Regions from separate parts of the Stenotrophomonas sp. C3(2023) genome, predicted to be linked through region 2. Evidence: predicted binding sites of a transcription regulator. Region 2 holds the regulator's gene; the other holds the start of a gene.
What was found. The regulator FliA, encoded in region 2, starts transcription of late flagellar genes. The targets are predictions, from matches to a motif close to TAAAGTTTNNCNNNCNNNGGCCGATAA.

Region 1: the regulator FliA is predicted to act here: its motif matches at 9,215-9,241, upstream of RZA67_RS11410 (methyl-accepting chemotaxis protein).

The regions. Positions count from the first base shown of each region.
Region 1 is NZ_JAWJLO010000001.1:2,538,382-2,553,660, reverse strand. Features, by position in the region: gene pbpC (penicillin-binding protein 1C) at 1-2,113, shown strand, start outside; gene RZA67_RS11445 (peroxiredoxin) at 2,153-2,632, opposite strand; gene RZA67_RS11440 (DnaJ C-terminal domain-containing protein) at 2,896-3,789, shown strand; gene pilH (twitching motility response regulator PilH) at 3,866-4,237, opposite strand; gene RZA67_RS11430 (YhdH/YhfP family quinone oxidoreductase) at 4,327-5,322, opposite strand; partial or broken gene hflK (FtsH protease activity modulator HflK) at 5,539-6,510, shown strand; gene RZA67_RS11420 (protease modulator HflC) at 6,666-7,529, shown strand; gene RZA67_RS11415 (adenylosuccinate synthase) at 7,810-9,102, shown strand; gene RZA67_RS11410 (methyl-accepting chemotaxis protein) at 9,273-11,393, shown strand; gene RZA67_RS11405 (hypothetical protein) at 11,517-12,293, shown strand; gene RZA67_RS11400 (hypothetical protein) at 12,290-12,469, opposite strand; gene RZA67_RS11395 (catalase) at 12,488-14,584, opposite strand; gene RZA67_RS11390 (AraC family transcriptional regulator) at 14,703-15,279, shown strand, end outside.
Region 2 is NZ_JAWJLO010000001.1:1,977,196-1,992,474, reverse strand. Features, by position in the region: gene RZA67_RS08775 (flagellar brake protein) at 1-92, opposite strand, end outside; gene RZA67_RS08770 (methyl-accepting chemotaxis protein) at 337-2,529, opposite strand; gene RZA67_RS08765 (hypothetical protein) at 2,535-2,948, opposite strand; gene RZA67_RS08760 (chemotaxis protein CheA) at 3,103-5,091, opposite strand; gene RZA67_RS08755 (response regulator) at 5,137-5,502, opposite strand; gene RZA67_RS08750 (STAS domain-containing protein) at 5,499-5,807, opposite strand; gene RZA67_RS08745 (chemotaxis protein CheW) at 5,907-6,992, opposite strand; gene RZA67_RS08740 (ParA family protein) at 6,989-7,771, opposite strand; gene motD (flagellar motor protein MotD) at 7,785-8,753, opposite strand; gene RZA67_RS08730 (flagellar motor protein) at 8,755-9,495, opposite strand; gene RZA67_RS08725 (chemotaxis protein CheA) at 9,573-11,408, opposite strand; gene RZA67_RS08720 (protein phosphatase CheZ) at 11,411-12,019, opposite strand; gene cheY (chemotaxis response regulator CheY) at 12,019-12,411, opposite strand; gene RZA67_RS08710 (RNA polymerase sigma factor FliA) at 12,433-13,176, opposite strand; gene RZA67_RS08705 (MinD/ParA family protein) at 13,173-14,060, opposite strand; gene RZA67_RS08700 (AAA family ATPase) at 14,047-15,279, opposite strand, start outside.

The sequences.
Region 1 (15,279 bases), 560 kb from region 2:
GTACGAGGACCGCTGGTTCTGGCGCCACCCGGGCATCAACCCGGTCGCGCTGCTGCGCGCCGGGGGGCAGCTGCTGCGCCATGGGCGCATCGTTTCCGGCGGATCGACCCTGACCATGCAGGTCGCGCGCATTCTGGAGCCGCACTCACGCACGCCGTGGGGCAAAGCGCGGCAGATGCTGCGCGCAATGCAGCTGGAACTGCATCTGACCAAGCGTGAGATCCTCGCGCTGTACCTGCAGCGTGCGCCCTATGGCGGCACCATCGAAGGCGTGGAGGCAGCCAGCTGGGCCTATCTCGGCAAGTCTTCGGCGCGGCTGTCGCATGCCGAGGCGGCCCTGCTGGCAGTGCTGCCTCAGGCGCCCAGCCGGCTGCGACCGGACCGGCACCCCGAGGCCGCGCGGCAGGCGCGCGACAAGGTGCTGCAGCGCATGGCCGACCTGCAGCACTGGCGCCAGGACCAGATCGACGATGCGCGCATCGAGCCAGTGGTGACCCGCTCGCTCAGGCCGCCCCTGCATGCCGCACTGCTGGCCCAGCGCCTGCACGCCGAGCATCCGCGGCGCGCGCGCATCCAGAGCACCGTGGACATTGACCTTCAGCGCACGCTCGAAGCGCGGGTAGCGAGCTATTTTTCCACGCTGCCCGACCGCACTTCCGCTGCCTTGCTGGTGGTGGACAACCGCACCCTGCAGGCACGCGCCTATGTGGGCACGCTGGCCTTCGGCGACCGCCAGCGGCTGGGCCATGTGGACATGGTGCAGGCCTGGCGATCACCGGGCTCGACACTCAAGCCGTTCCTGTACGCGATGGCGCTGGATGACGGGCTGATCCATTCAGAGAGCCTGCTGGTCGATGCGCCACAGGGGTTCGGCGGCTACCGGCCCGGCAATTTCGATGCTGCGTTCAACGGTCCGGTGAGCGCGGCCAGCGCGCTGCGGCTGTCATTGAACGTGCCTGCCGTCGATCTGCTCGACCGCGTGGGTCCGGCGCGCTTTGCCGCCCGTCTTTCCCATGCCGGCATCGACCTGCGCTTTCCGCGCGGCAGCAGCCCGAACCTGTCGCTGATCCTGGGCGGGACCGGGGCGCGGCTGGAGGATCTGGTGGGCGCTTTTGCCGCGTTCAACCGTGATGGCATCGCCGGTCGCGTGCGTTACACCGAAGATGCTGCCCTGGTCGAGCGTCGGCTGGTGTCGCCCGGCGCCGCGTGGATCACGCGCGAGATCCTTGAGTCCAACCCGCGACCCGGGTATGGCAGCGGCACGTTCGAAGTGGCCGGGCGCCCGCGGGTTGCATGGAAGACCGGGACCAGCTTTGGCTTCCGCGATGCCTGGGCGATTGGCAGCACGCGGCATTACACCGTGGGCGTGTGGGTCGGCCGCCCGGACGGAACACCGCTGCCGGGCCAGTATGGCGCGGTCACCGCGCTGCCGCTGATGTTCGAAGTAGTGGACAGCCTGCCGCGGCAGCGTGGCGACAGCGAGGCCTTGCCGCCGCCGGCGTCGGTGAGCCAGGCCGATGTGTGCTGGCCGACCGGCGAGCTGGCACAGGGTCTGCCGGCGTCGGTATGCCAGCGCCGTCTGTCGGCATGGCTGCTCGATGGCAACGTGCCGCCGACCTTCGCCGAGCGCGAAGCGCGGCGCTGGCAGCCGGGGCGCCAGCGATACCAGCAGGACCGTGACAGTGGACGGCGGGTGTCGGCCGACTGCGCGCAGCCGCACGAGGTGGTGGATGCCGAGATCGCGCGCTGGCCGGCGCTGCTGTCGCCGTGGTTGTCCGCAGCGGCACGTCAGGCGTCGCAGCTTCCACCGCTCGCACCGGATTGTCGGGATGATGGCCGTGCCGCCGGTGCTGCGCTGCATGTGGATGGCCTCAACGACGGGGCAACGCTGGCGCCCGCGCCGAATGCACGCCACGGCGTGCGCCTGCAGCTGCGCGCGCTGGGCAGCGAGCAGGCCATCGACTGGCTGCTCGATGGCCGTCGGATCGGCCAGACCCGGGGCACGCAGCTGTTCACCGCGGAGTTCGAGCGCCCTGGGCGCTACACCCTGACGGCGCTGGCGGCCGACGGCGCCTGGGCCACCGTGCGTTTCCGCGTGCTGGCGTCACACTGAGTGCCGACCCGCCGCAGCGCCCGGCGGCCATGCCCGCGCTCAGGGCAGATGGGCGAGCACCTGCTCAGCGCCGGATACCGCGAACTGGCCGGGCTCCTCGACCCACAGGCCGCGAACCACGCCGTCATCGGCATACAGCGCGAAACGGCGGCAGCGCGCGCCCATGCCCGACGCACTGGCATCCAGTTCCAGCCCCAGAGCGCGGGTGAGCTCGCCATTGCCATCGGCCAGCATCAGCAGCCCATCGGGAACGTCCTGGCTGGCCGCCCAGGCTTTCATCACGAACGGATCGTTGACCGCCATGCAGTAGACCTCCACGCCCCTGTCGCGGAACCGGGCGAACTGCTCCACAAAACCGGGCAGGTGGCGTGCCGAACAGGTCGGGGTGAACGCGCCTGGCACACCAAACAGCACGACCTTGCGGCCGGCGAACAGGGCATGCGTATCCACCGTTTCGATGCCCTCGCGGATGCGCTTGAGCGTGGTTTCGGGAATCTGCTGGCCAACCTGGATGGTCATGGAAGCTCCTGGTACGTCGGCGGCGCGGGTGCCGCCGGGAAGGATGGGGCTGCACATTGAAATCCCGCGATGCGCGCCCAGATTCACTGCCAGAGCGTGCCTGCTGCCAACGGCAGTGTGGAGCGGCGCAGCGCGTTGGCGCATTGCGGTGGATCACATCATGGCCCAGACCGGCGTGCGCTGCACGGTCTGCACGGCTGGCGGCGCTAGAATGGCGACGGGCCGGCGCCGTACGGGGCCAGCAAAGCGAATGAGGTAGCGGGATGGAGTTCAAGGATTACTACGCCACCCTCGGGGTGGAGCCGGGTGCGGGCGATGCCGAGATCAAGACGGCCTACCGTCGGCTGGCGCGCAAGTATCACCCCGATGTCAGCAAGGAGACCGGGGCCGAAGACCGCTTCAAGGCCATCAACGAGGCCTACGAGGCGCTGCGCGACCCGCAGAAGCGCGCGGCCTACGACCAGCTGCGTGCGCAGGGCTATCGGCCCGGCGAAGAGTTCAATGTGCCACCGAACTACGGCGGTGGTGGGTTCAACTTCGAAGAGGTCTTCGGTGGCGGCGGTGCGGCCAACGGCGGCTTCAGTGATTTCTTCGAGAGCCTGTTCGCGCGCCAACGGGGTGCCGGCGGTGGCGGTCGCGGGCCCGGTTTCAGCAGTGGCGGTCAGGCGCCCAACCGCGATACGCGTGCCAGGCTGTCGGTGCCGTTGGAGGCTGCCTACAAGGGCGACTCTCTGCGCATCACGGTTAACGGCCGGCAGCTGGATGTGCGCGTGCCCAAGGGCATCCGCCCCGGCCAGGTGATCCGCCTGGGCGGGCAGGGCAACGACGGCGGCAATCTGCTGCTGGAAGTGGAGTACGCCGCGCACCCGCAGTTCGAGGTCGACGGCCGCAACATTCTGCACACCCTGCAGGTGACGCCCTGGCAGGCAGCACTGGGCACGGCGATCAGCGTGCCAACGCTGGGCGGTGCGGTGGAGCTGAAGGTGCCGGCCGGTTCCGAGGCTGGACGCAAGCTGCGCCTGCGTGGCCGCGGCCTGCCGGGCAGTCCGGACGGCGACCAGATCGTCGAACTGGAAATCGTCGCGCCGCCGGCCACCGACGAGGCGCAGAAGAAGGCCTACCGTGATCTGGCCAAGGCGTTTGGCGAGACCATCTGAAACCCCACCTGCCGGCCCTGATCGGGGCCGGCAGCATCGGACACGGGCGGCACGCCGCGCCGGGCTCGGGAGTCGCTCAGACGCGGGTGGAAAACACGCGTTCGATCACCTCGGCCAGTTCGTCCTCGGAGAACGGCTTGGTGATGTAGGCCTTGGCGCCCTGGCGCATGCCCCACATGCGGTCGGTGTCCTGGTCCTTGGTGGTGACCAGCACCACCGGAATATGCCGCGTGGCGGCATCGCGCGCCAGCGTGCGGGTGGCCTGGAAACCGTTGAGGTTGGGCATCACCACATCCATCAGCACCAGATCGGGCAGCTCGGTCCTGGCCGCTTCCACACCCGCCGCGCCATCGGTGGCGGTGAGGATCTGATGTCCCAGCTTCTCGACGATGCGCTGTATGCCCAGCAACTGCGACGGCGAGTCGTCGACGATCAGGATGCGTGCCATGGTGTTCCCCGGATGATGCCGACAGTGTAGTGCTGGCATCGGGGCAAGGTGAAGACGCGGCCCTGCCGTCCGTCGCCCGGTCGCTGCCTTCAGTCGATCCGGACCACGGTGCGGCCCTGTGAGCCGCCGCCGAGCATCTTCTCGAAGACCGCCGGCAGACCGCCCAGCTCGACCTCGGCTGTGCAGATCCGCTCCAGATGCGCGGGCTTCCAGTCGCTGCCAAGGCGCTCCCAGACCTGCTCACGCAGCGGACGCGGTGCATTGGCCGAGGACACGCCCAGCAGCGAGACGCCACGCAGGATGAAGGGCATGACCGTCATGTCCAGCGCCGGGCTGGCGGCCAGGCCGGCGCTGACCACGCTGCCGTAGGGCACGGTCTGCGCCAGCAGGCTGGCCAGCATCGGGCCGCCGGCGTTGTCCAGGCCGCCGCCGAAGCGGGCCGACTGCAGGGCGCCGGTCTCGCCCAGCGCGTCGCGGCCGATGACCTCGCTGGCACCGATCGAACGCAGCCAGGCCGCCTGTTCGGGCTTGCCGCTGACCGCGTGGACGCTGAAACCGGCGCGGCTGAAGATGTCCACGGCCAGGCTGCCGACTCCGCCGCTGGCCCCGGTGACCGCCAGCGGCCCATGCCCGGGAGTAAGACGGTTGTCGAGCAGGCGCAGCAGCGCCAGCGCGGCGGTAAAGCCGGCGGTGCCCAGCACCATGGCTTCGCGCGCGGTGAGTCCGGCCGGCTGGGCGATGACCGCGCTCGACTCCAGCCGCACATACTGGCTGTAGCCTCCGTCGCGCGTCTCGCTGAGGCCGCAGCCGGTGGCCAGCACCGCATCGCCCTCGTGCCAGGCCGGATCGGTGGAGGCCACCACGGTACCTGCCACATCAATGCCGCCCACCAGCGGGAAGCGGCGCAGGATGCGCCCCTTGCCGGTGCCGGCCAGCGCATCCTTGTAGTTCACCGAGGACCACTGCGCGCGGATGAGCACCTGCCCTGGCGAGAGCGCGTCGACCTGCATGGACTCCAGTCCGCTGCGGTGACCCTCGGGCTCCTGATGGATGCGGAAGGCGGTGAAGGAGTCGGGCGGGGACATCGGCGCTCTCATGCGGGGGACGTGATCGACACCATACCGGCTGTGCACGTGGACGGGCAGGGCGCAGGCCCCTGCGCGGACCCATCTGAATCGGTTCGTTCATCGTCGTGGCCCTTCCAATCCTGCTGGGCTGCCCCATCTTGTAGAATCGGTTACGGTTTACGGCTGGTGTCACGGGAAGGGCCCGTGGCGCGGCCCTATCAAGATGGAGCGTGCATGGCCTGGAATACACCCGGCGGCAACAGGGGCGGACAAGGTCCCGACGACACTCGACGCGGGCCTTCCCGGCCAGGCGGCGGCGGATTCGGCGGTGGTTGGGGTGGTTTTCCCGGTCCGTTGAAGGACATGTTCGATGGCGGCGTGGTGCGCTGGGTGGTGATCGCCCTGGTGCTGCTGCTGCTGTTTTCCAGCTTCCAGCTGATCGGCGAACAGCAGCGCGGCGTGGTCCTGCGCTTTGGCCAGTTCTCGCGCATCCTGCAGCCTGGCCCGAACTTCAAGCTGCCGTGGCCGATCGAATCGGTGACCAAGGTCAACGCGACCGAGATCAAGACCTTCTCGATTTCCGTGCCGGTGCTGACCCGCGACGAGAACATCGTCAACGTCTCGATGAACGTGCAGTACCGCATCGACGACCCGCGTCTGTACCTGTTCGGCACCTTCGATGCCGACCAGGTGCTGGAACAGTCCTCGCAGAGCGCGGTACGTGAGGAAGTCGGCCGGGCCGACCTCAATGCCGTACTGAACAACCGCGGCCCGCTCGCCACCGCTGCCGAGACCCGCCTACAGGCGCTGCTCGGTGCCTACCGCACCGGTGTGACGGTGACCGGCCTGACCCTGCCCGACGCACGTCCGCCGGAAGAAGTGAAGCCGGCCTTCGACGAGGTCAACGGCGCACAGCAGGTCAAGGAACGCCTGATCAACGAAGCGCAGGCCTACGCGGCCAAGGTCGTGCCCGAGGCCCGCGGCCAGGCGGCGCGCACCCGCACCACCGCCGAAGGTTACAAGCAGGCCGTGGTGGCCCGCGCCGAGGGTGACGCGCAGCGCTTCACCCTGCTGCAGGAGCAGTACAAGAACGCACCGGAGGTCACCCGCAAGCGCCTGTGGCTGGAAACCGTGCAGCAGGTCCTGTCGGAGAACCGCAAGATCATCGGGGGCGACGGTCGCCAGCTGTTGTACGTGCCGCTGCCGGGCCAGGAGCGCCCTGCCGGTGCGGCGGCGGTGCCGCTGTCCAACCCGGAGATTGCCGTACCGGCAACGACCGGCACCCCCGTGGAATCGCGTGATGCGGGACGGCCTGCCGGCCGTCCGGCTGGACGTCCGGCTGGCCGTGAGGAGGGCGCCCGATGAGAAACTCTCTGTGGATTGGTCTGGTGGTGGTGGCCCTGCTGGGGCTGCTGGGTTCGGTCTACGTGGTCCGTGAGGACCAGACCGGCATGGTGCTGAACCTGGGCAAGGTGGTCCGGGCAGACATCAAGCCGGGCCTGCACTTCAAGGTGCCGTTGATCGAGTCGGTGCGGGTGTTCGACCGTCGCTTCCAGGTGCTCGACACCACGCCGGCGCGCTACTTCACCGCCGAGCAGAAGGACGTCAGCGTCGACTTCTTCGCCATCGGCTACATCTCCAACGTTGGCGATTACTTCCGCGCCACCGGTGGTGATGCCCGCCTGGCCAACGCGCGTCTGGCGCCGATCATCACCGACTCGCTGCGCAACCAGATCAACTCGCGTTCGTTGCAGGAACTCGTGTCCGGTGACCGCAGCGAGCTGATCGCCGACCAGCTGGTGGGAATCAACGAGGCGGTGCAGGGGCTGGGCATGCAGATCATCGACCTGCGCATCAAGCAGATCGACCTGCCGACCGACAGCCAGGTGATCAACGATGTGTACGAGCGCATGCGCGCCCAGCGCAAGCAGGAAGCGGCCAAGCTGCGCGCCGAAGGCGAGGAGCAGTCGCTGACCATCCGGGCCCAGGCCGACCGCGAGAGCACGGTGCTGGTGGCCGAGGCAGAGCGTGACGCGCAGCGGACCCGCGGTGAAGGTGATGCCGATGCTACCCGCATCTACGGGCGTGCCGGCTCGGCCGATCCGTCGTTCTACGCCTTCTACCGCAGCCTGGAGGCGTACCGCGGCTCGATGACCGACGGTAATGGTGTCATCGTGCTGGACAAGAACGATCCCTTCCTGCAGTACCTGAAGAGCGATCGCTGAGGCCAGCGGTGAAGGGCCCGGTCGAGCCGGGCCTCATCCGGGGGCGGATCCGCCCTGCTGAGCGGCCGGTGAAGCCGGCCTGCGGCAGGGTGGCGCCGGCCCCTCCAAACCCGGATAATGCACAAAAGCCGGACGGGCCTCCCCGTTCGGCTTTTTCCGTGTCTGGGCCTTCCATCGCCGGTTGCTCCCCGTTTGGAGCGGCCATTGCCGCGCTGGCCAGCCCGTCCACGGTTCAACCGTCCGCGGCCCCGATGGCCGCAACAAAATCGAGGAGCCCGTCATGGGTCAGTCTGTCGTAGTGTTGGGTGCCCAGTGGGGCGATGAAGGCAAGGGCAAGATCGTTGACCTGCTGACCGAGGAAATCGGTGCGGTGGTGCGCTTCCAGGGCGGCCACAATGCCGGCCACACGCTGGTCATCAATGGCAAGAAGACCGTCCTGCACCTGATCCCGTCGGGCATCCTGCGTGACGACGCGCTGTGCCTGATCGGCAACGGCGTGGTGATCTCGCCGGCCGCGCTGCAGAAGGAAATCGCCGAACTGGAAAGCTCCGGCGTGGAAGTGCGTTCGCGGCTGAAGATCTCCCCGGCCGCGCCGTTGATCATGCCGTACCACATTGCCCTGGACCAGGCGCGCGAGCGCGCCGCCGGCGGCAAGGCCATCGGCACCACCGGTCGTGGCATCGGCCCGGCCTACGAAGACAAGGTGGCCCGCCGCGGCATCCGCATCGCCGACCTGCATTACCCCAGGCAGCTCGAAGAGCTGCTGCGCACGGCGCTGGATTACCACAATTTCGTGCTGACCAAATACCTCAACACCGACGCGGTCGACTTCCAGAAGACCTTCGACGAGGCGCTGGCCTTCGGCGAATACGTGCAGCCGATGAAGTCCGACGTGGCCGGCATCCTGCATGACCTGCGCAAGCAGGGCAAGCGGGTGCTGTTCGAAGGCGCGCAGGGTGCGCTGCTGGACATCGACCACGGCACCTACCCGTATGTGACCAGCTCCAACACCACCGTCGGCGGCGCGCTGGCCGGCGCTGGCGTGGGCGCCGATTCCATCGACTACGTGCTGGGCATCGCCAAGGCCTACGCCACCCGTGTCGGCGGTGGTCCGTTCCCGACCGAGCTGGACGATGACATCGGCCAGGGCATCCGTGACCGCGGCGCCGAGTACGGTGCATCCACCGGCCGCCCGCGACGCTGCGGCTGGATGGACATCGTCGCGCTCAAGCGCGCGGTGGCCATCAATGGCATCAGTGGTCTGTGCATCACCAAGCTGGACGTGCTGGACGGCATGGAGAAGCTCAAGGTCTGCATCGCCTACGAATATAACGGCAAGCGCACCGAGTACGCGCCGCTGGACGCGCAGGGCTGGGAAGAGTGCACCCCCGTCTACCTGGAGTTCCCGGGCTGGAGCGAGAACACTCACGGCATCACCAACTGGGATGACCTGCCGCCGGCCGCGCGCGCCTATCTGCGCTCGTTGGAAGAACTGGCTGGTTGCCCGATCAGCATCGTCTCCACCGGTCCGGACCGTGACCACACCATGGTGCTGCAGGACCCGTTCGCCTGAGCCGGTGGCGGTAAGCCCTGCTGATCAACACGGAAAGCCCCGCGCAAGCGGGGCTTTCTGTTGCTGGCCCGGGCACGCCGCGCCGGCGCACGCCGGGTCTTCACCGGCCCTCTACAGGCCGGCGTGGCGCGGCCGATAACAGGGCACTCCCCTTCGTTTGGTACACCGTGATGGATTTCTTGAGGAACGCCAGGGTCGTCTGGCGTCTTGGCATGGGCTTTGGCCTGCTGCTGGTGCTGGTGACGGCTGTGGTCATCACCGCGATGACCGGCAACGCGGCGCAGAAGCGCGCGATGCATCAGTTGACCGAGGTCAGCATGGCCAAGGTGCGTCTGCTGTCGGACATGCTCGATGCCAACAACGAGATGCTGGTGGTCCGGCGCGAGATGCTGATCCGTGAGGGTAACGGCCTGGCCGAGGACGAGGCCCGCATCGCCGCCCTGGTCAAGCGCTATGAAGCGAGCTGGGCGGCTTACCAGGCACTGCCGATGGATGCGCAGAGCAGGGCGTTGATCGATACCGTGGCGGCCAGGCGTTCGCTGGCACGTCCGCTCAACAAACAGGCCGGCGCGTTGATGGCGCAGGGTGACTATCCCGCTGCGGTGGCACTTACCCTTGGTCAGGTGCGCGAAGCAGCTGCCGCGTGGAACAAGGCGCTGGCCGATGGCGTGGCCCATGAGGAAGCCACCGCACGCACTGCGGGCGCCGCCGCGGTCGCGCTCGGTGAGCGTAATCAGACGATCCTGCTGGTGCTGGGTGCCATTGCCCTGGTGGTCGGTGTGCTGGCGTCGGTGCTGATCGCACGCAGCATGACCGCACCGCTGGCGCGGGCGGTGCAGCTGGCCGACCGGATGGCCAAGGGTGAGTTCGAACAGGACTTCCGTCTCGGTGGCCGTGATGAGCTGACCCGGCTGGGTCAGGCGATGGGAAGCGTCCGCGACAACGTGCGTGCCGCGATCAGCGCGCAGCTGGACATGGCCCAGCGCCACGAAGCAGGGCAGATCAGCTACCAGCTCGAAGCGGACGCCTTCCCGGGCGACTTCGGTCGCATGGTGGCGGCCACCAACCACGTGGTGAAATCGCATGTCGACGTGCAGTTCCACATGGTGGAGGTGATGGAGCGCTATGCGATCGGTGATCTGAGCCCGGACCTGCGCGATTACCCAGGGGAAAAGGCCGTTCTCAGCCGGACCATGGCCACGGTCAAGGGCAATCTGGTGGCCATCAGCCAGCAGATCGATACGCTGGCTGAAGCAGCCCAGGCCGGCGACTTCAGCGTGCGCGGCGACGAAGCAGCGTTCCAGTACCAGTTCAAGGGCATGGTGGCACGTCTGAACGCGATGATGACCGGCGCCGAGCGCAGCATCGACGATGTCTCGCAGGTGCTCACGGCGATTGCAGCGGGCGACCTGGGTACGCGCATGCAGGGCCAGTACCACGGCGTGTTCGCGCGGATGCGCGATGACGCCAACCGCACCTGCGACCAGCTGACCGGCATCGTGCAGGGCATCCAGGTCGCGGCAGGCAACATCGATACCGCCGCCCAGGAGCTGGCTGCCGGCAACGCCGACCTGTCGCGCCGCACCGAACAGCAGGCGGCGAACCTGGAAGAGGCAGCCGCCTCGATGGAAGAGCTGACCTCCACGGTGCGCCAGAACGCGGAGCTGGCCAACCAGGCCGACCGTGAGGCACACGCCGCCGGTGACGCGGTGCGCGCCACCGAGCAGTCGATGGCGCAGATGGCAACGGTGATGCGTGAGATCGACCAGTCATCAGCGCGGATTGCCGAGATCACCTCGGTGATCGATGGCATTGCATTCCAGACCAACATCCTGGCCTTGAACGCGGCCGTGGAAGCGGCACGTGCCGGTGACAACGGGCGTGGGTTTGCAGTGGTCGCCAGCGAAGTGCGCAGCCTTGCCCAGCGGGCCGGTGTCGCGGCCAAGGAGATCAAGGATCTGATCGATGTGGCCAGCGACAAGGTGCGCAGCGGGCTGGCGGTGACGGTGGAATCGGAGGCGGCGATCGCCCGTCTGGCATCAGCGAGCGCGCGCACCAACCAGCTGATGAGTGACATTGCGGCGGCCACCAAGGAGCAGGCGGCCGGCATCGAGCAGGTCAACCAGGTGGTTGTGCAGATGGACCAGGTCACCCAGCAGAACGCTGCGCTGGTGGAAGAAGCCACAGCGGCCAGCCGCTCGCTGGAGGAACAGGCCCAGGCGCTGACCAGTTCGGTGGCGGTGTTCCACCTGCAGGCCCAGACGGGTCCGCGGTTGGCCGCCGCCGCGTAACGAACGGCGCGGTAGTGCCGGGCTCTGCCCGGCACGGGATGCTTCCAGGCCACGTGCCGGGCAGAGCCCGGCACTACCCGGCCTGCCCGTTTTCGGCGATGCTCGCGTTTCAGGGAGGAGCCCATGCGCCGTACGGACAAGCAGGTGAGGCAGGACACACCCCCGGAACCGGCCACCGACTGGTCGCTGGTTCCGGTGGTCGATGGCAGCGACGACGCGCTGGTCATGCGCGCGCTGCGCCGGCTTGGTCGCGAGCCGGCACTGCTGGTCACCACCGGGTATCTGCTGGTATCGCTGCTGGGGCTCTGGTGCAGCTATTGGTTTTACCGCGGCTTTGGCCTTTCCATTCTCGATTATCTGCAGGCCAGCGATTTCCTCGTGGCGGGATTGCGCGACCCGATGTACGCGCTGTTGCTGGTCGTGGGCATGCTGGCGGTCGCGCTCTGCAACTGGCCCGATACCCTGCGACGGCGCAATGCCGGCAAGCTTGAGCAGCTCCGTGCACGCGGCTGGGGCTGGCGCATGCTGCTGTCGCGCTCGGTGTTCACCAGCTGGGATCTGACCGGGATGCGCCCGCTCACGGCGATGACCGGCGCGGTGGCCCTGCTGATGGCGCTGTGCGCGGCCCGTTACGTGATGGGCAAGGGCGAGGCGATCCGCACCGAGGGCAGTGGCGAGGTAGTTACCGTGCACCTGAGCGGCGACACCGCTGCCTTGCCGGGCACAGCGCGGCTGCTGGGAACCAGCAGCGCCTTCATCTTCCTCTGGTGGCCGCAGCAGCGGCGCGCCGAGGCATTGCCGGTCTCCGCCGTGCGGCGGCTGCAGTCGCCGGCAATCACCGCACGTCCGATTCCTCCGGTTGCGCCAGCGCGGCCGGTCGCCGCGCCGGCGCCGCACTAGCTCTTCTTGCGGCCGCTCCCGCTGCGTTTGCCGCCACCATCCTGCTTGTTTACCGTGGCCCAGGCGATGCGCTCGGCGGTGCCGGCACTGGCGCCGCGTTCGCGCTCACTCTGCTCGATATGCTCGGCCTGGCGCTTCTGCTTGTCGGTGTAGGCCGATTTGTCTCCGCGTGGCATGTCGGTGCTCCGGTCGGGTCAGGCCAGCAGGCGCAGCGAGGGCTCGCGCGACCATTGGCGGGTGCTGGCAGCCTTGACGAAGGCCGCCGGTTGCGTGGCCTCGACGATGCCTTCGTCGTTGCCGACGTTGGCTGCCTGCAGCAGCACCTTGCCGCCCTCGTCGTGGGCCAGCGCCTTCAGATGTGCCCAGGCATGGCTGGCAAAGTCGATGGCGGCCGCTTCCTTGGCCAATGCCTTGCCGGCCTCGGCACTGAGCACGATGGCGACGGCGTCGAAAACTTCCGACGGCGTACCGGCGAGCTGGCCGTCGGCTTGCTGATGGCTGCCATCGCTCAGGCGCGCGCCGCCCACCTTGGGGGCGACCAGCGTGACCGCTGCGCCGGCTTTCTGCACGGCTTGTTTCAGCGCACCAAGCAGTGCAGCGTCGGAGCCTTCGTCAAACAGGATGCCGATGCTGCGGCCGGCGAGCGTCTCCAGGCCGCGGCCGATCACCCGCACTTCCGGTGCCGGCGGCAGGTCCTGTGCCGGCATGGCAGCGGGCGCGGGCTCGGGCAGCGCGGTCATGCCAAGGCCATCGGCGACGCGCTGGGCCAAGGTGTCATCGATGTTGCGCAACTGGCTCACCGTGCGTTCGCGGACCTTGGCGGTCTCGACCTTGGACAGCTCGAACACCAGCGCCGAGGCCAGATGCGCCTGCTCCGGCGCCTCCAGACTGCGGAAGAACATGCGGGCCTGGCTGTAGTGGTCGGCAAAGCTGGCAGCACGGGTGCGCCCCTTGCGTCCGTCGTCGGCGGTGGCGTGGCTGGTGAAGCCGCGCGGCGTCCCGCGCGGGCTGTCGTCCTGCAGCGAGCTGGGCTCATAGGCCACGCGGCCCTTGGGCACCTGCATCTGCATGTGCCCATCGCGCTGGTTGTTGGCAAACGGGCAGCGCGGCGCGTTGATCGGAATCTGGTGGAAGTTCGGACCGCCCAGGCGGCTCAGCTGGGTGTCGAGGTAGGAGAACAGGCGTCCCTGCAGCAGCGGATCGTTGCTGAAGTCGATGCCCGGCGGCACGTTGGCCGGGCAGAAGGCCACCTGCTCGGTTTCAGCGAAGAAGTTGTCCGGCCAGCGGTCCAGCACCATCCGCCCGATGACCTGCAGCGGCACCAGCGATTCGGGCACGATCTTGGTCGGGTCCAGGTGGTCGAACGGGAACTGCTCGGCTTCCTCCTCGGTGAACAGCTGCACGGCCAGCTCCCATTCCGGGAAGTCGCCGCGGCTGATCGCCTCGAACAGGTCACGCCGGTGGAAGTCATTGTCCGCGCTCTGCAGCTTCAGCGCTTCGTCCCAGATCGTCGACTGCAGACCCTGCTTCGGCCGCCAGTGGAACTTGACGAAGGTGGAGTTGCCGTCCTCGTCGAGCAGGCGGAAGCTGTGCACGCCGAAGCCTTCCATCGTGCGCAGCGAGCGGGGCAGGGTGCGGTCGCTCATCGCCCACATGATCATGTGCATGGACTCAGGCATCAGCGAAATGAAATCCCAGAACGTGTCATGCGCACTGGCCGCCTGCGGGAAGGCACGGTCCGGCTCCATCTTCACGGCATGGACGAGGTCGGGGAACTTCATCGCGTCCTGGATGAAGAACACCGGGATGTTGTTGCCCACCAGGTCCCAGTTGCCTTCCGGGGTGTAGAACTTCACCGCGAAGCCGCGCACATCGCGCGGGGTGTCCACTGAACCGGCGCCGCCGGCCACCGTGGAGAAGCGGGCGAACACCTCGGTCCGCTTGCCGGTCTCGGTCAGCACCTTGGCCCGGGTATAGCGTTCCAGCGAGTGGGTCAGCTCGAAGTAGCCGTGCGCGCCGCTGCCGCGTGCATGCACGATGCGCTCGGGAATGCGTTCGTGATCGAAGTGGGTGATCTTCTCGCGCAGGACGAAATCTTCCAGCAGCGTCGGTCCGCGCGGTCCCTGGCGCAGCGAATTCTGGTTGTCGGAAACCGGAATGCCCTGGTTGGTGGTCAACGGCGGATGGCTCCCGCCGGCCTGCTGGTGCAGCTCGCCACCTTCGCCGCGCTGGGCAGTGGCGGGCACGTTGTCGGAAGCGGCGGGCGTGCCGTTGGGCTTGCTGGCGGCCATCTGATTCTCCAAAGGGGGATGGATAAAGAACAGTCCCCACAGTGGCCGGAGCGATGTTAAGCGGGAGTCCCATGCGGGTGAACGCGCAGGCAAAACCGTGCTCAGGTATCCTTCCCCGATGCGTGTTGAGCCTGCCGACATCGAAGCCCTGTTCGACGCGATCCCGGACGTGTTGTTCTTCATCAAGGATTGCCAGGGGCGCTACACCCACATCAACCAGACCATGCTGCGGCGTCTGGGTCTGAAGTCGCGCAAGGAGGTCATCGGTCGCACCGCAGCGGAGATCTATCCCACCGGTCTGAGTGCTGACTACGCCGAGCAGGATGCGCGTGTGCTGGCCGGTGATGTGATCGAGAACCTGATGGAACTGCACCTGTTCGCCAACCGGGAGCCCGGCTGGTGCCTGACCTGCAAACGGCCGCTGGAAGTGGACGGCCAGGTACAGGGGCTGATCGGCATCTCGCGCGACCTCGGCCAGAAGCACAGTCTGGGTGCGCAGTACGAGCAGCTGCGGCTGGCCCTGGCCCACCTCAACGCGCATTACGCGGAAAACGTGCGCATGCAGACGCTGATGGACATTACCGGGTTCTCGCTGTCCAAGCTCGAGCGCAGCTTTCGCAAGGTCTTCCAGATGACGCCGCAGCAGGTGCTGAGCCGGCTGCGCATCCAGATGGCGATGCACCTGCTGCACAGCA
Region 2 (15,279 bases):
ATCAGCTGCCGGATCTGCAGCGCATTGCGCACCAGAAAGCGCTCGTCCTCGGCACCGTCGTGCGCGTCTTCGGGATGTTCGCTGTTCTGCATGCTTGCTTCGGACATCGGCTCTGCGCTGGGTCGTTGTGCATCGGGTGGCACGACAAGCGCGCCTTGATAACCCTATCGGCAGCGCCAATCAAAGCTGTAGGGAAAGCTGCAAGTTCATGTCGGATTGCCTGCAGGGTCGACCCATGGTCGGCTCACCGCGCGCAAGCGCGGCCAGGTCGTCGCGATCTGGCCGAAGAGCAGCCGACTGCGGGGCGGATCTACGCCATGCCGCACGGCCGCAAGGCTACGGGTCCAGGCCCGCCAGGCTGCGCAGCCGCTGCACGCTTACCGTGCCGCCCTCGTGACCTGCGAGCCTGAAGCGTGCAACGGCGTCCGAGAGGTGGCCGGCCTGCTCGTCCATGGCGCGGGTCGCCTGGGCCGCCTGTTCGACCAGCGAGGCGTTCTGGCGCGTGTTTACATCCATCTGCGCGATGCTCTGGTTTACCTGTTCAATGCCGGTACTCTGCTCCTGGGAGGCGGCGGCAATTTCACCCATGATCTGGTTTACCTGGCGTACCGATTGCACGATGTCGTTCATCGTAGTGCCGGCGCGTTGGACGAGATCCGCGCCGTGGCTGACCTTGCCGACCGAGTCATCGATCAGTCCCTTGATCTGCCGGGCCGCCTCGGCCGAGCGCTGCGCCAGCGTGCGCACCTCGGCGGCGACCACGGCGAAGCCGCGCCCCTGCTCGCCGGCACGGGCCGCCTCGACCGCCGCGTTGAGCGCCAGGATGTTGGTCTGGAACGCGATCCCGTCGATGACGGTGATGATCTCGGCGATGCGTCGCGACGACTGCTCGATGCCGCTCATGGTGACGACCACGCTGCCGACCACATCACCACCGCTGGCCGCCACCTCCGCCGCGCTGCTGGCCAGCTGGTTGGCCTGGCGGGCGTGCTCGGCGTTCTGCCGCACCGTTGCTGTCAGTTCCTCCATGGTGGCAGCGGTCTCTTCGAGGCTGGCAGCCTGCTGCTCGGTGCGGCTGGCCAGGTGGCCATTGCCCTGCGAGAGGGTGGCGGCGGCATCGTTGATGCTCCGCGACGCACCCTGGATGCTGGAGACAATGGCGGTAAGCTGGGCGATGGTGGCGTTGCCATCGTCGCGTATCCGCGCGTAGACGCCTTGGAAGTTGCCTTCCATCCGCGCGGTCAGGTCGCCGCGCGAGAGCGAGGACAGCAGCACGGAGATCTGCTCGATGCTGGTGGCATTGGCATCCAGCAGGGCATTGAGCTGCTGGGCGAGCTGCAGGAAGAAACCGTCCTTGCCCTCGACGCTGACCCGTGCGCTGAAATCACCTTGCGCTGCTGCCTGTACGATGCGGGCAAGCTCATCCTCGACCTGTGCCTCTAGCGTGCGGTCTGCCCATTCAACAACAAAGCCCTGGCGCTGGCCGTCCTCGCCGATGATCGGATTGACGATCAGCCGTAACAGGCGCCCACCGACGCGGATCTGCGCGCGGTAGGTGGAAGTCAGCGTATCGAGCAGTCTTGCCTGGTGGGCGGGGTTGCGGTGGAAGATGTCGATGTTGCGGCCGAGCAGGTCGCTGGCATCGAACTGCGGCAGGTCGCGGCGCAGATCGGCCTCGGCGTCGGACAGCATGCGCTGCAGTGGCCGGTTGACGAACACGATGTTGCGGTCGCGGTCGGCGATCATCACGTTGGTGGTGACGTCGTCCAGTGCGGCACGCACGCGCAGTGTCTCATGCAGCGTCGCCCGCTCGGAATCGCGTCGCTGCAGCAGCTGCGCGCTGGTCTGTACCAGGGTCCGGGCCAGCGAGTTGGCGGGGAACTGTTCGGCGCCCATGCCGGCGGGCAGCGGCTGGTCGGCGGCAACGTCGCGCGCCAGCTGTGCCAGCTGCACCGGATCATGCCCAAGCAGGAGCAGCTGGCGACGCATCTGTATCGCCATCACCGAGAGCAGGGCTGTCTCCACGGCAACATAGCCGGCATGCAGGGCGAGCACGCCCAGCCCGCTGCCGGCCTCGAACACCGGGAATGGCAACCCACGCTGCTGCAGAAGGAAGAACAACACGTGGTGCAGCGCGATGGCACCTGCGGCGACCACCAAGGGCAGCCAGTCGCGGTAGTAGAGCAGCAGTGCGATCAGTACGATGACCGTGAAGTGGGTCTCCAGCAGTCCGCTGGTCTGGTGGATGAGCGTGGCGGCCTGGACCATCCACGCCAGGGCGATGCTGCAGCGTGACAGGCGTGTTCCTGGCAACAGGCAGGCCTGGAGGATCACCACCAGCAGCGCAGGCAGGCTGACGGCCAGGAAGGCGGTATACAGGCCGCTGCGCATCGCCAGCACCAGACTGACCAGGCTGAGCAGAGCGGTGACCCCGACGAACAGGCGATCGGCCTGCGCGCCGAGCGCCTGCAGGAACGGTGCAGGCTCGTGACCTGCAAACGCGGTGGCATTACGTGACGGTGCGGACATGCTTGTTACTCCTGGCGGCATGAACAGCGGTCGGAAAGGATCAGCGCGGGCTGGGGGTGGCTGAGCAGGCCGGTAACAAGTGCTGCGGCCGATACCTGTCTGGCGCCGCAGTGCCGCTCCAGCATCGCTGGGCCGGCATAGACCAGCCGGTGGCCTGCATCGAGCACGACCCACTCGAACGGCAGATGATCGACACCCACTCCAGCGCCCGTTTCAGCCGGCGGGACAGCGCTGCAGCTGCACTCGCCACGGCCGAGCAGCAGACGCGGCTGGCCGATGCCGTGCATCAGCACGCTGGCAGGTATCTGTGCCAGCACGGCTGCATCGTCCCAGCTGCCATCATGTGTGGGGAGTCGTTGCATCCATAATGCTGGCACCGTCCAGCCGAGCCACAACGCCAACAGCGCGAGGCCGGCCATCGCCCGGTTCCGGCAGAACGGGGCAGGTGAAGCAACGACAGGGGCGGTATCCATTGCCGTGCCTGTAGGTGTGGTCCTTCCGGTAACGGCAGCGCGGACGATGACTTTAGTTGCCGAAGCCGCCCGCGCCCGCCAGCCGGCGTGTACGCCGGGCTCAGGCCGCCTGCGGCACCTTCAACGACCGTACCAGTCCGCCGATGTCCACGATCAGCGCCACGCGCCCGTCGCCGAGGATGGTGGCACCGGACACCCCGCTGATGCGCCGGTAGTTGTTCTCGATGTTCTTCACCACGACCTGCTGCTGGCCGACCAGTTCGTCCACCTCCAGGGCGATCTTCTGGCCATCGCCTTCAACCACCACCACCAACGGCTCATCGCTGCGGCGACGCTCGTAACCGTAATACTCGCTGAGCGAGAGAATCGGCAGGTATTCGCCGCGCACGCGCAGCACCCGGCCGTCGCCGGCCATGCTGCGCACATCCTCGGCCTGCGGCTGCAGGGCTTCGAGCACGTAGGCCAGGGGCAGGATCAGGGTTTCGCCGGCGACCGAGACGGTCATGCCGTCGAGGATCGCCAGGGTCAGCGGCAGACGGATCAATGTGCGCGTGCCGCTGCCGAGGCTGCTTTCGATCTGCACCTCGCCGCCCAGCGCCTGGATGTTGCGGCGGACCACGTCCATGCCTACGCCACGTCCGGACAGATCGGTCACCGCATCAGCGGTGGAGAAGCCGGGCTGGAAGATCAGGTCCCAGACCTGGCTGTCAGTGGGGTTGTCAGGCACAGCCAGACCGCGCTCCTGCGCCTTGGCCAGGATCTTGTCGCGGTTCAGGCCACGGCCGTCGTCGCTGACCTCGATGACGATATGCCCGCCCTGATGCGAGGCGGCCAAGGTGATGGTGCCGGTATCGTCCTTGCCAGCCTGGCGACGGACGTCAGGCATTTCCAGGCCATGGTCGATGGAGTTGCGCACCAGATGCACCAGCGGGTCGGCGATCTTCTCGATGAGGCCTTTGTCCAGCTCGGTACCTTCGCCGATGGTGCGCAGGCGGACCTGCTTGCCCAGCCGGCTGGACAGATCGCGCACCAGGCGCGGGAAGCGGCGGAAGACCGCGTCCACCGGCAGCATGCGCACGCCGATGACCGCTTCCTGCAGGTCGCGGGTATTGCGCTCCAACAGATCCAGGCCGGCGAACAGCCGTTCGGCGTGGACCGGGTCGATCGCATTGGAGACCTGCTTGAGCATGGCCTGGGTGATGACCAGCTCGCCCACCAGATTGATCAGCGCGTCGACCTTGTCGACGCTGACGCGGATCGAGCTTTCCGCTTCGGCGGCGCCAGCGGTGGCGGTCGCGCCGGCGGCAGGCGCGACGGCGCCGGTGCTGGCAGGTGCCGCAGCCTCAGCGGCAGGTGGCTGGGTGGCCAGGCTGGGCGGTGCAACCGGACGGATGTCCAGCTCGCAATCGTCGACCACCCAGGCAAAGGTATCTTCGATCTGGCTGCGCGGGATCCTGCCGACCAGACCCAGGTCCCACGCCAGATGTGCTTCCAGCGGGTCAAGCTGGCTGAAGCCAGGCAGCCGATCCAGTCGTGCGGCGACCTGCAGCGGTCCCATGTGCTCCAGTTCGCGGATGATGCGCAGCGGGTCGTTGCCACTCATGAACAGCGAGGGCGATGGGACGAACGCGATTTCCCAGGCTTCCGGCTCGGCCTGCGGCGCTGCGGCCGACGGGGCGGCAGCAGCAGACGGGGCGGCCTGACCGCTGAGGATGGCCTCAAGCCTTGCCTTGATCGCGGCCACCGCGTCCGGATCGGCAGCCTGGCCATGTTCGGCCTCGCGCAGCAGGGCGCGCAGCACATCCACCGAGGCCAGCATGGCATCAACCGCATTGGCTTCCAGCGCACGCTTGCCGGCACGCAGCTCGTCCAGCAGGGTTTCCAGCACGTGGGTGACCCCGGCGATGGTGTCGAACCCGAACGTGCCTGCGCCGCCCTTGATCGAATGGGCGGCGCGGAACACCGAGTTGATGATCTCAGGGTCCTGCTGGCCCGATTCCAGCGTCAGCAGGCCAGCCTCCATGGCATCAAGCCCTTCGCGGCTTTCCTCGAAGAAGGTGGCGTGGAAGCGTTGCAGGTCCATGCTCATGACAGAAGCGATCCGGATGCGAAGAAGAGGGGGCGGCGCGGGCGATCAGCCCAGCACTTTCTGCACGGTGGCGACCAGCTGCTCGGGGTTGAACGGCTTGACCAGCCAGCCGGTGGCACCGGCGGCCTTGCCTTCGGACTTCTTGTCAGCGGCCGATTCGGTGGTCAGCATCAGCATCGGGGTGAACTTGTAGTCCGCCAGCTGGCGCAGTTCACGGATCAGCGAAATGCCGTCCATGTTCGGCATGTTGACGTCGGTCACCACCGCATTGAAGCGCTGGCCTTTGGCGCGGGTGAGCGCGACCGCGCCATCTTCGGCTTCTTCGACGGCAAAGCCGGCCGAGGTGAGGGCGAAGGACACCATCTGGCGCATCGACGCCGAATCGTCCACCACCAAGATACGTGCGCTCATGCAGCGTTCTCCACAGATTTCAGGTTGTCATGGGGTACATCCAGGCCCAGGGCCTGGCTGACGCCGAGCAGTCGCGCGGCGTCGGTGAAGGTTGCGGTGCAACCGGCGAAACCGGTGCCCAGGCCCGCATTGCGGCGGTCCTGCACGAACGCGCACAGCACCTGCACGGCGGCCGTGTGGATGCGGCCAACGCGGCTGGCATCCAGCGTCAACGGGTCGGCCGACGCCAGCAGGGGCGTCAGTTGGTTCTTGAGCTCGGTGCAGCTCTCGATGCCGAGATCTTCACCCAGGTCCACAGTGCTCATCGTTGCTCCGGACAATCGGTTCCAGTTCCTTAGCGGCGTACCGGAAGGGTTCTTTAGGCCCGATCTTCGCCGACCCGGTCAGGGCAGGCGCAGAGCGGCTCAGCTGAGCAGACGGGTCGCATCGAGCAGGATCATGGGACGCTGCTGGAGACGCGCCACCCCGCGGAACACGTCGTTGCTGATCCGGCAGATACGCGCGGTGTCCGGCGGCTCGATCTGCGAGTCGGCCAGGTTGGTCACATCTTCCACCGCCGAGACACGAAGGCCCATGATTTCGCCGTGCTCCTCAAGCACGACGATGCGGGTCTGGGCATCCTCCTGGGCGGCGGCACCGCCCAGATGGAGACCCAGGTCCATCACCGGCACGACCTGGCCCCGCAGATTCATGATGCCCAGCATCGACCGTGCGGTACCGCGCAGCGGAAGCAGGGGCACCGGCAGAACCACCTCCTGCACCTTGAGCAGCTCCAGCGCGTAGGCCTGGCTGCCACAGCGCAGGCGCAACCAACGGGAACTGCGCTCGGTGGAGCGTCGGCTCAGGTGCTGTGAACCGGTGGGGCGATGCGCTTGCGCCTGCAGTTCCTGCCAGGTGGTGGGTTGCGCTGCCGGTACGGCGGCGTGGGGGGAAGCGGCGATCGGTTCGGCCACGATGGGAGCTCGGGCTGCCGGCGCCGGGGGCGGCACGGCCGGAGAAGAGGGGGCGGGCACGGGTGCGGTGGCCGGCGATGCAGGCGCCGCCGCAGCGCTGAACGCTGCTTCGAGCGCCGGGCTGTCGGCGTTGGTCAGCGCAGTGCTTTCGCCGCCGTGGGTTTCGTAGATGACTTCGTCGGGCAGATCGTCCCAGGTGGGTTCGCGATCGGGTTCGGCGCCAGGGGCCACCGAGCCTGGCTCGGCGCTACAGGCGCTGCCGGTTTCATGTATCACTTCGTCGGGCAGATCGTCCCAGGTGGGTTCGCGGTCGGGTTCGGCGCCAGGGGCCGCCGAGCGTGGCTCGGCGCTACAGGTGCTGTCGGTTTCGTAGATGACGTCGTCGGGCAGATCGTCCCAGGTGGGTTCGCGGTCGGGCTCGGCGCCAACGGCAACGGCCGCCGAGCATGGCTCGGCGCTACGGGCGGTGGCAGAAGGCGGCTGCGCGTCGCCCAGCAGCTGCTCGAGATAGTCGTCGAGGACGCCGGTGGCGTTCATGCGGCCTGCTCCAGCGCGCGTGCGTCGTCGCTCAGGATCCAGTTCAGTGCGCGGCGGTAGGCGGCCAGTCCGCGGCCCGGGTAGTCATCGCCGACGACGGGCTGGGTCAGCGCGGCCGCCTGGCTGATGCGGGTGTCGACCGGGATGGCGTCTTCCCATACGCGGGCACCGTGCTTGTCCTGCATCTGCCGCAGACTCTCGTTGCCGGCGCGGGTGCGGCGGTCGAACAGGGTCGGCAGGATCGACATCGGCAGCGGGCGTCGGCGCGAGCGTTCCACCATCTCGCCGGTGCGTACCATGCCATCCAGACCATGCAGTGCCAGCGGCTCGGCCTGGGTGGGGATGATCAGGCGGTCAGCCGCAGCCAGCGCGTTGATCATCAGCAGTCCCAGCGTCGGCGCGCAGTCGAGCAGGATGTAGTCGTGTCCTCCCGCGTGCTGGGCCAGCGCATTCTGCAATGCCAGGCCCAGGCCGGGCTGGTTCGCGCTGCGCCGTTCGAGGGTGGCCAGAGCGGCCTGTGCACAGACATAGGCCAGCCCCGGCACATCACTGCCGTGGCACAGCGAAGCGAGCTCGGCCGGGGGCGCGGCGAACAGCTCGAGCACGCCGGCCGGAGCTGGATCAACCGCCACGCCGAAGGCGCGCGTGAGCGAGGCATGTGGATCGAGATCGATCAGCAGGACGCGGTGGCCAAGCGCCGCCAGACCGCGGCCAAGCGCGAGCGTGGTGGTGGTCTTGCCGACTCCGCCTTTCTGGTTGGCGACAGCCCAGATGCGCATCGGGGTTACTCCTTCATTGCTGGGGTGACGGCGGCGCCGATCTGGCTGCCGGCCGGCGGGGGGTGTCAGGCGCCGCCGCTGTGGGGGAAACGGGGGTGGCGGGCCGCGTGCCTGCAGCAGCGAGCTGTGCGCCGAGCGGGCCGACGGCGTGGCTGGTATCGGCCAGGATGACGACCATCACGCGCCGGTTGCGGTTACGGCCCTCGGCCTGCGCATTGTCTTCGCGCGGTCGGAACTGCCCGTAGCCGACCATGGCCAGCCGGGCCGGCTGGACGCCCTGGTCGGCGAACAGGTGGACGACGCTGGCGGCACGTGCGGCCGACAGTTCCCAGTTGGAGGGAAACTGCGCGGTGGCGATGGGTCGGTTGTCGGTGTGGCCTTCCACGCGCACGCTGTTGGGCACATCGCGCAGGACTTCGGCCAGCCGCGAAAGGGTGTCGCGGGCGTGCACGTCCAGACTCGACGAACCGGTAGGAAACAGGATGTCACTGTTGATCTCCACCTCGATCCACAGCTCGGTGCGCTTGACCGAAATCATGCCGTTGTCGATCAGCGGCGCCAGCGCGGAGGTGAGCCGGTCGGCGATGCGCTCCAGCTGCTGCTCGGCCTGACGCAGGCGCTGCTGGTCGTGGACCGACACCGGCATGCGCATCTGCGAGGCCATCGATGGCAGCAGGGTCGGGTCGGTGCTCGGCGCCGGCGCCGACGGCCCGACCCGGTTGCCCGTCCTGATGACCGACGGGCTGTCCCAGCCACCGCCCTGCACCTGCTGGTTGCCCACCTGGACCGGGTTGATGGTGCGCGGCGCTCCACCGAACGCGTCGGTGAGCGCGTCGGCCATCACCCGGTACTTGCCCTCGTTGACCGAGGAAATGGCATACATCACCACGAAGAAGGCAAGCAGCAGCGTCATCAGGTCGGCGTACGGAATCGCCCAGGCCTCATGGTTGGCATGTTCTTCGTGGTGGCGACGACGTGCCATGTCAGTGCAGGAAGCCGGACAGGTTGGTTTCGATGTTGCGCGGGTTCTCACCCTGGGCGATGGAGATCAGGCCTTCGATGGCCATTTCGCGGTCGCGGCTGCTGTGGGCGATGATGCCCTTGAGTTTGTTGGCGATCGGCAGGAACAGCAGGTTGGCCGAGGCGATACCGTAGATGGTGGCGGTGAAGGCGGCGGCGATGCCATGGCCGAGCTTGCTGGGGTCGGCCAGGTTCTTCATCACCGCGATCAGGCCCAGAACGGCACCGATGATGCCGAGGGTGGGGGCATAGATGCCCATGCCTTCATAGAACCGGGTCGCAGCCAGGTCCTGGTGCTCCTGGCTGCTCAGCTCGATCTCGAGCATGTGCCGGATGCTCTCCGGCTCCACCCCGTCAACCAGCAGCTGCAGGCCTTTGCGCAGGAACGGATCGCGCTGGGCTTCGACCTGTGGCTCCAGCCCCAGCAGACCCTGACGCCGGGCGATGTTGCTCCATTCCACGATCAGCGCGATCAGCTCGCGACGGTCGCTGTGCGGCGGTCGCACCACCCAGCGGACGATATGCAGTGCACGCTTGAACACCGCCGGTGCGGTCTGCAGCAGGATGGCGGCCAGCGTACCGACGATGACGATGACGAAGGCCGCCGGCGACCACAGCGAGGCGAGGCCGGCGCCTTTGAGGATGCTGCCTCCAACCAGTGAAGCCAGGGCGAGGAAGAGTCCAATGAGGCTGAGTCGGTCCATGAAGCGTTTATCGGCCTGGAATAGGGGGACTTGAGTTGGCGGCGGCGTACAGCGGGCAGGTCGTCACAGTTCAGCGATCAGTCCTGCGGATTGCGCAGGCCGTCCACGTCGAGGATCAGGGCCATGCGGCCATCCCCGATCAGGGTGGCGCCGGCATAGCCGCGCAGGCCACGCAGCGCCTTGGGCAGCGGTTTGATCACCACCTCCTCGCGCCCGCGCACCTGGTCCACCACCAGGCCGAAGCGGGCCTCGCCTGCCTGCAGTACCACGATGGTCAGCAACGGCGCATGCACCGGTTCGACATCAAGCCAGCGTCGCAGGTCGACCAGCGCCAGCGTGTGCGAGCGGCGATCCAGGACGGCGCGCCCGTCGAACCAGCCCAGCGAGGTGGACGGTGCATGCAGAACCTCCATCACACGGGCCAGCGGCAACGCGTAGACATCTTCGCCGGCCTGCACCAGCAGGGTGGGCAGGATGGCCAGGGTCAGCGGCACCCGGATCAGGAACCGGCTGCCGCGGCCAAGTTCGGACTGGATCTGGATCTGCCCGCTGAGTTCGCGGATGCGCGACTGCACCACGTCCATGCCAACGCCGCGACCGGAAATGTCGGTCACCTCCTGCTTGGTCGAGAAACCGGGCAGGAACACCAGATGCAGGCACTCCTCGCTGCTCAGGCGGGCGGCGGCTTCAGGGTCGATCAGGCCCTTCTCGCGCGCCTTGGCGCGCAGTTTCTCCGGATCGATGCCGGCGCCGTCGTCCTGCACCTCGATGCTGACATAGTCGCCTTCCTGCTGCGCTGACAGCCGCACATGACCGTTGCGTGGCTTGCCCTGGGCCTCGCGCAGCTCGGGCGTCTCGATGCCATGGTCAATGGCGTTGCGCACCAGGTGGACCAGCGGATCAGCCAGCGCTTCCACCAGGTTGCGGTCCAGCTCGGTCTCCGCGCCGATCAGTTCCAGCTCCACTTCCTTGGCCAGGTTGCGTGCCACATCGCGCGCCACCTTGGGGAACCGGGAAAACACTTTGCCGACCGGCTGCATGCGGGTGCGCATGACTGCCGACTGCAGGCGGGCAGTGGCAATGTCCAACGTGGATACTGCACGGTCGAGTTCCTCATCGCGCAGCCGTACCCGCAGTGTCTTCAGGCGGTTGCGCGAGAGAACCAGTTCGCCGATCAGGTTGACGATGGCGTCCAGGCGTTTGGTATCCACGCGCACCGTGTGCTCGGCTTCGGCCAGCGGCTTGGCAGCGGGCTTGGCCGCAGGCCGGGCGGGAGCCCCTGCCGGGGGCGGCGGTGGCGGTGCCGTTGCGGCCGTCGTGACCACCGCCACCGCGCCGGGCGCGGCCCCACCGTGGAGCTGGTCCAGCAGGGCTTCGAATTCGTCTTCGCTGATCAGTCCGTCGTCGGCGGGTGCCGCCACCGCCGTCGGTGCCTTGCCACCATGCAGCTGGTCGAGCAGGGCTTCGAACTCGTCTTCACTGATCAGGTCCGAGACCGGGCCACTGGCGGCCGCCACGCTGGCGGGTGCCGGAGCGCCACCCACGTCGAACTGGGCGATAAGCTCCGGTGGCGCGTGGCCGGGCTCTTCGCCTGCCGAGACCGCGTCGAGCATGGCCTGCAGATAGTCCAGCGACTGCTGGCCGGCGTCGAAGTGATGGGCGGCCAGCACCGCCTTGCCCGAGCGGGCCAGGCCGAGCGTTTCCTCGGCGGCATGGCACAGCTCGACCATGGCGGTGATGCCGAGGAAGCCGGCGCCACCTTTGAGGGTGTGATACCCGCGGAACACCGCATTGAGCTGGTCGTTGTCCTCTGGCGACTGCTCCAGGGTGACCAGCTGCTCGCCCAGCCGATCGAGGATTTCCTGCGCCTCGATGATGAAGTCTGCTGCGATGTCGTCCGCGATTCCGCTCATGATTACAGTCCCAGATCCGAGAGAAGGTCGTCGGCGTCGTGCTGCGACACTGCGTGGCGATCGAGCCCGCGCACCACCGGTCCGGCCAGTTCCGGCCCGTTGCCATTGGCCTTCTCCGGCGGCAGGCCGAGCGCGCCAAAGCCCTCATGGACCCGGCGCACGATGCCCACGACACGTCGGATGATCTGCCCGGTCAGGTCCTGGTAGCTCTGGGTCAGGGCGATCTCGGTGAGGTTGTGGCGGATGCGCTCCAGCTGCGCGCCCTGGTCGACGTTGAGCCCACCGTCACGCAGCTGCTCGGTCAGACCACGGCATTCTTCGGCCAGGTCCAGGGTCCGATGGGTGGCCTGTTCGGTCATCGCCACCACATGGTCCAGACGTGCGCAGGCATCATCCAGCTCGCCGGCCTCGCTGGGCAGCGACGGCAGTTCGCCCAGCGCCTGGCCCAGTTCGCGGGCCAGTCGTGACAGCCCGGCCATCATCGGCTGGGTACGCAGGGCGGCCAACGCGTCGATCTGCTGACGCCAGGCGGCTTCGTCGCCGCTTTCCAGCGCCGCCAGCGCGTCCTGCAGGCGCTGCACCAACGCGGTCTTGTCCTGGATGCTGTCCATCAGGCGCTTGCCGCCAGCCGTTCGAAGATCTTGCCCAGCTTCTCTTCCAGGGTCTGCGCAGTGAACGGCTTGATGATGTAGCCGTTGACGCCGTTCTGGGCGGCTTCGATGATCTGCTCGCGCTTGGCTTCGGCGGTGACCATCAGCACCGGCAGCGTCTTGAGCTTGTCGTCGGCACGGATCGCCTTGAGCAGCTCGATGCCGGTCATCACCGGCATGTTCCAGTCGGTGACCACGAAGTCGAAGGACTGGCTCTGCAGCAGGGACAGCGCGGCATGCCCATCCTCGGCCTCGGCCGTGTTGGTGAAGCCCAGGTCGCCCAGCAGGTTCTTGACGATGCGGCGCATCGTCGAGAAGTCGTCGACGATCAGGATACGCATGTTCTTGTTCAAAGCTTGATTCCTCGGTTGTGCTTACTCTTCCAGACCGGCATCGACGGCCTCGAAGATTTTCAGGCGGCCACGCAGGCGCAGTACTGCCTGGCCATGGATCTGGCAGACCCGCGATTCGCTCACGCCGAGCACCGCGCCGATCTCCTTCAGGTTGAGCTCCTGCTCGTAATAGAGCGAGAGCACCAGTTGTTCGCGCTCGGGCAGCAGGCCGATGGCCTTGCCCAGCTCGCGGCCGAACTCGCCACGCTCGAGCACCTGCTGCGGGGTGGGGCCCCCTTGCGCCGCGGTGTCCAGCTCGCCCTGGTCTTCGATCCGTGACTCCAGGCTCAGCACCTGCCCGCGCGAGGCGTCTTCCATCAGCCGCATGTAGTCGGGCAGGGGCATGTCCATCGCGGCGGCGACCTCGGTGGCACTGGCGGCACGGCCGGTACTCTGTTCCAGCCGCCGGATGGTGGCAGCCGCATCGCGTGCGCGACGGTGCACCGAGCGCGGGACCCAGTCGCCGCGACGGATTTCATCGATCATCGAACCACGGATTCGGATCGAGGCGTAGGTCTCGAACGAGGCCCCCTGTTCGGCGTCGTAGCTGCGCGAGGCTTCTATCAGGCCCATCATGCCGGCCTGGATCAGGTCATCTACCTCCACGCTGGCGGGCAGGCGTGCCGCGAGGTGATGTGCGATACGCCGCACCAGGTCCGAATGCTGGGCAATGACCTCGTTGGCCGCCGTACGCTGGACTTCGCGGTACTGTGCGGCGCCTTTCATGCCACCACCCCGCGCTGCTTGAGAATGCGCTCGAGGAAGAACTCGACGCCCCCGCGCGGTTCGGTCGGGGCCTGCCAGCGTGCGGTGCGACGGGCGATCTCGTTGATCGCCAACGCCGACGGGCTCGACGGATAGGCCTTGACCACTGGCTGCTGCCGCTGCACCGACAGGCGCAACCAGTCGTCCTGCGGCACGCAGCCCAGATAGTTCAGCGAGACATCGGCCAGAAACTTGTCGCAGACCCGGGTCAGCTTTTCATACAGGACGCGGCCTTCATTGGGGTCGCGCACCATGTTGGCCACCACCTGGATGCGGTCCACCCCGCGCTCGCGCGAAAGCACCTTGATCAGCGCGTAGGCGTCGGTGATCGAGGCCGGCTCATCGCAGACCACCACCACGGTGTCCTGCGCAGCCTGGCAGAAGGTCAGCACGCCGTCGGTGATGCCGGCAGCGGTATCGACCACCATCACGTCCAGGTCGCGCTCCAGCTCGGAGAACACGTTGACCAGGCCGACATGCTCGGCCGGTGCAAGCTCGGCCATGTGCCGGCGCCCGGATGCGGCCGGTACCACCAGCAGGCCGTTGGGGCCTTCGATGATCACCTCTTCCAGTGTGCAGCGGCCGGCCACCAGATCGGCCAGAGTGAACTTCGGGTTGAGACCCAGAATGACGTCGATGTTGGCCAGGCCCAGATCAGCGTCCAGCAGCAGGGTGCGTTTGCCCATGCCGGCCAGCGCCACGGCCATGTTGGCCGAAACGTTCGTCTTACCCACACCGCCCTTGCCGCCGGTGACGGCGATGGTACGTACCGGCCCCAGCGGCTGGCTGCGGGTGGCCGACAAGGGGAAGGTGGTGGTCAGCTTGGCGTACTCACGCGACGGCATGGTTCAACTCCGGGTTGCAGGGCATATCGGCCGCGCGGCGCAAATCTTCAAGGCGAAGTACAAGATTGGCGGCGCTGGCCCGGTGCAGGTCTTCCGGCACGTCCTGGCCGTCGGTGACCCAGGTGATCGGCAGGCGGTGGTCCACGGCCACCGACAGCGCGGTGCCGAAGCGGCCGGTTTCGTCCAGCTTGCTCAGCACCACACCCTGCAGGTTGGCGGCGCTGAACCGGCGTACCACCTCGTCCATGTCGTTGAAGCTGGTGTTGGCCGGCAGCACCAGCAGCGTGCTGACCTTCGGCGCGGCCCGCAGCCACTGCAGCTGGGCGGCGAGGGTGCGGTCACGCGGGCCCAGTCCGGCGGTATCGATAAGCACCAGCTTGTAGTCCTTCAGACGCTCCAGCAGCTGGTCCAGGTCGGTGCCGCTGCTGGCCTCGTGCACGGCGATGCCGAGCTGGCGGCCGAAGCCGTAAAGCTGCTCGCGGGCGCCGATGCGTGCGGTATCGGTGGTGACCAGGGCAACATCGCGGGCAGCGTTGGCTTCGGCAAAGCGCGAGGCCAGCTTGGCAATGGTGGTGGTCTTGCCGGCACCGGTCGGCCCCACCAGCGCGATGACCCCGCCGGACTCCAGCGGATCGGCCGGTGTGATAGGCAGGCGCCGGGAGATCAGCCCCAGCATCAGGCCACGGCCACGGTGGGCCTCGGTTTCCAGCGGAATCTGCAGGGCGACGTCGCGGCTGATGCCAGCATCAAACCCGTACTCATCCATCAGATCCAGCGCCGCGGCACGCACCGCGCTGCCGCGCAGCCGTTCGTCGGTGAAGCGCTGCATCTCGCGCTCGATCACGGTACGCATGCCGGCCACTTCGTTGCGCAGACGACGCATCTCCTCGTCGTCGCGCTCGATCACGGTCAACACCGGTGCGGCGGCAGCCACGGGCAGCGATGCTGGCAGGACCTGTACCGGCGCCAGGGCAGCATCATTGGCCGCTCCTGCGCCGGCACTGGCCGCTCCTTCAACGGCGGTTGACGGTGCTGCGGCGCTGGGCAGCGGTGGCGGCAGGGGGCGCGCGTCGTTGCGGGGCAGCGCGGGCTGGTCATCGTTGACCACGAATACCGCCCGGTCCAGTGCGGGCGGCGGGACCGCAGGCGCTGCGTCGACAGCGGGTACCACGGCAGCAAACGCCTGCAGCGATGGCGACGGCGACGTTTCGTTGACGGC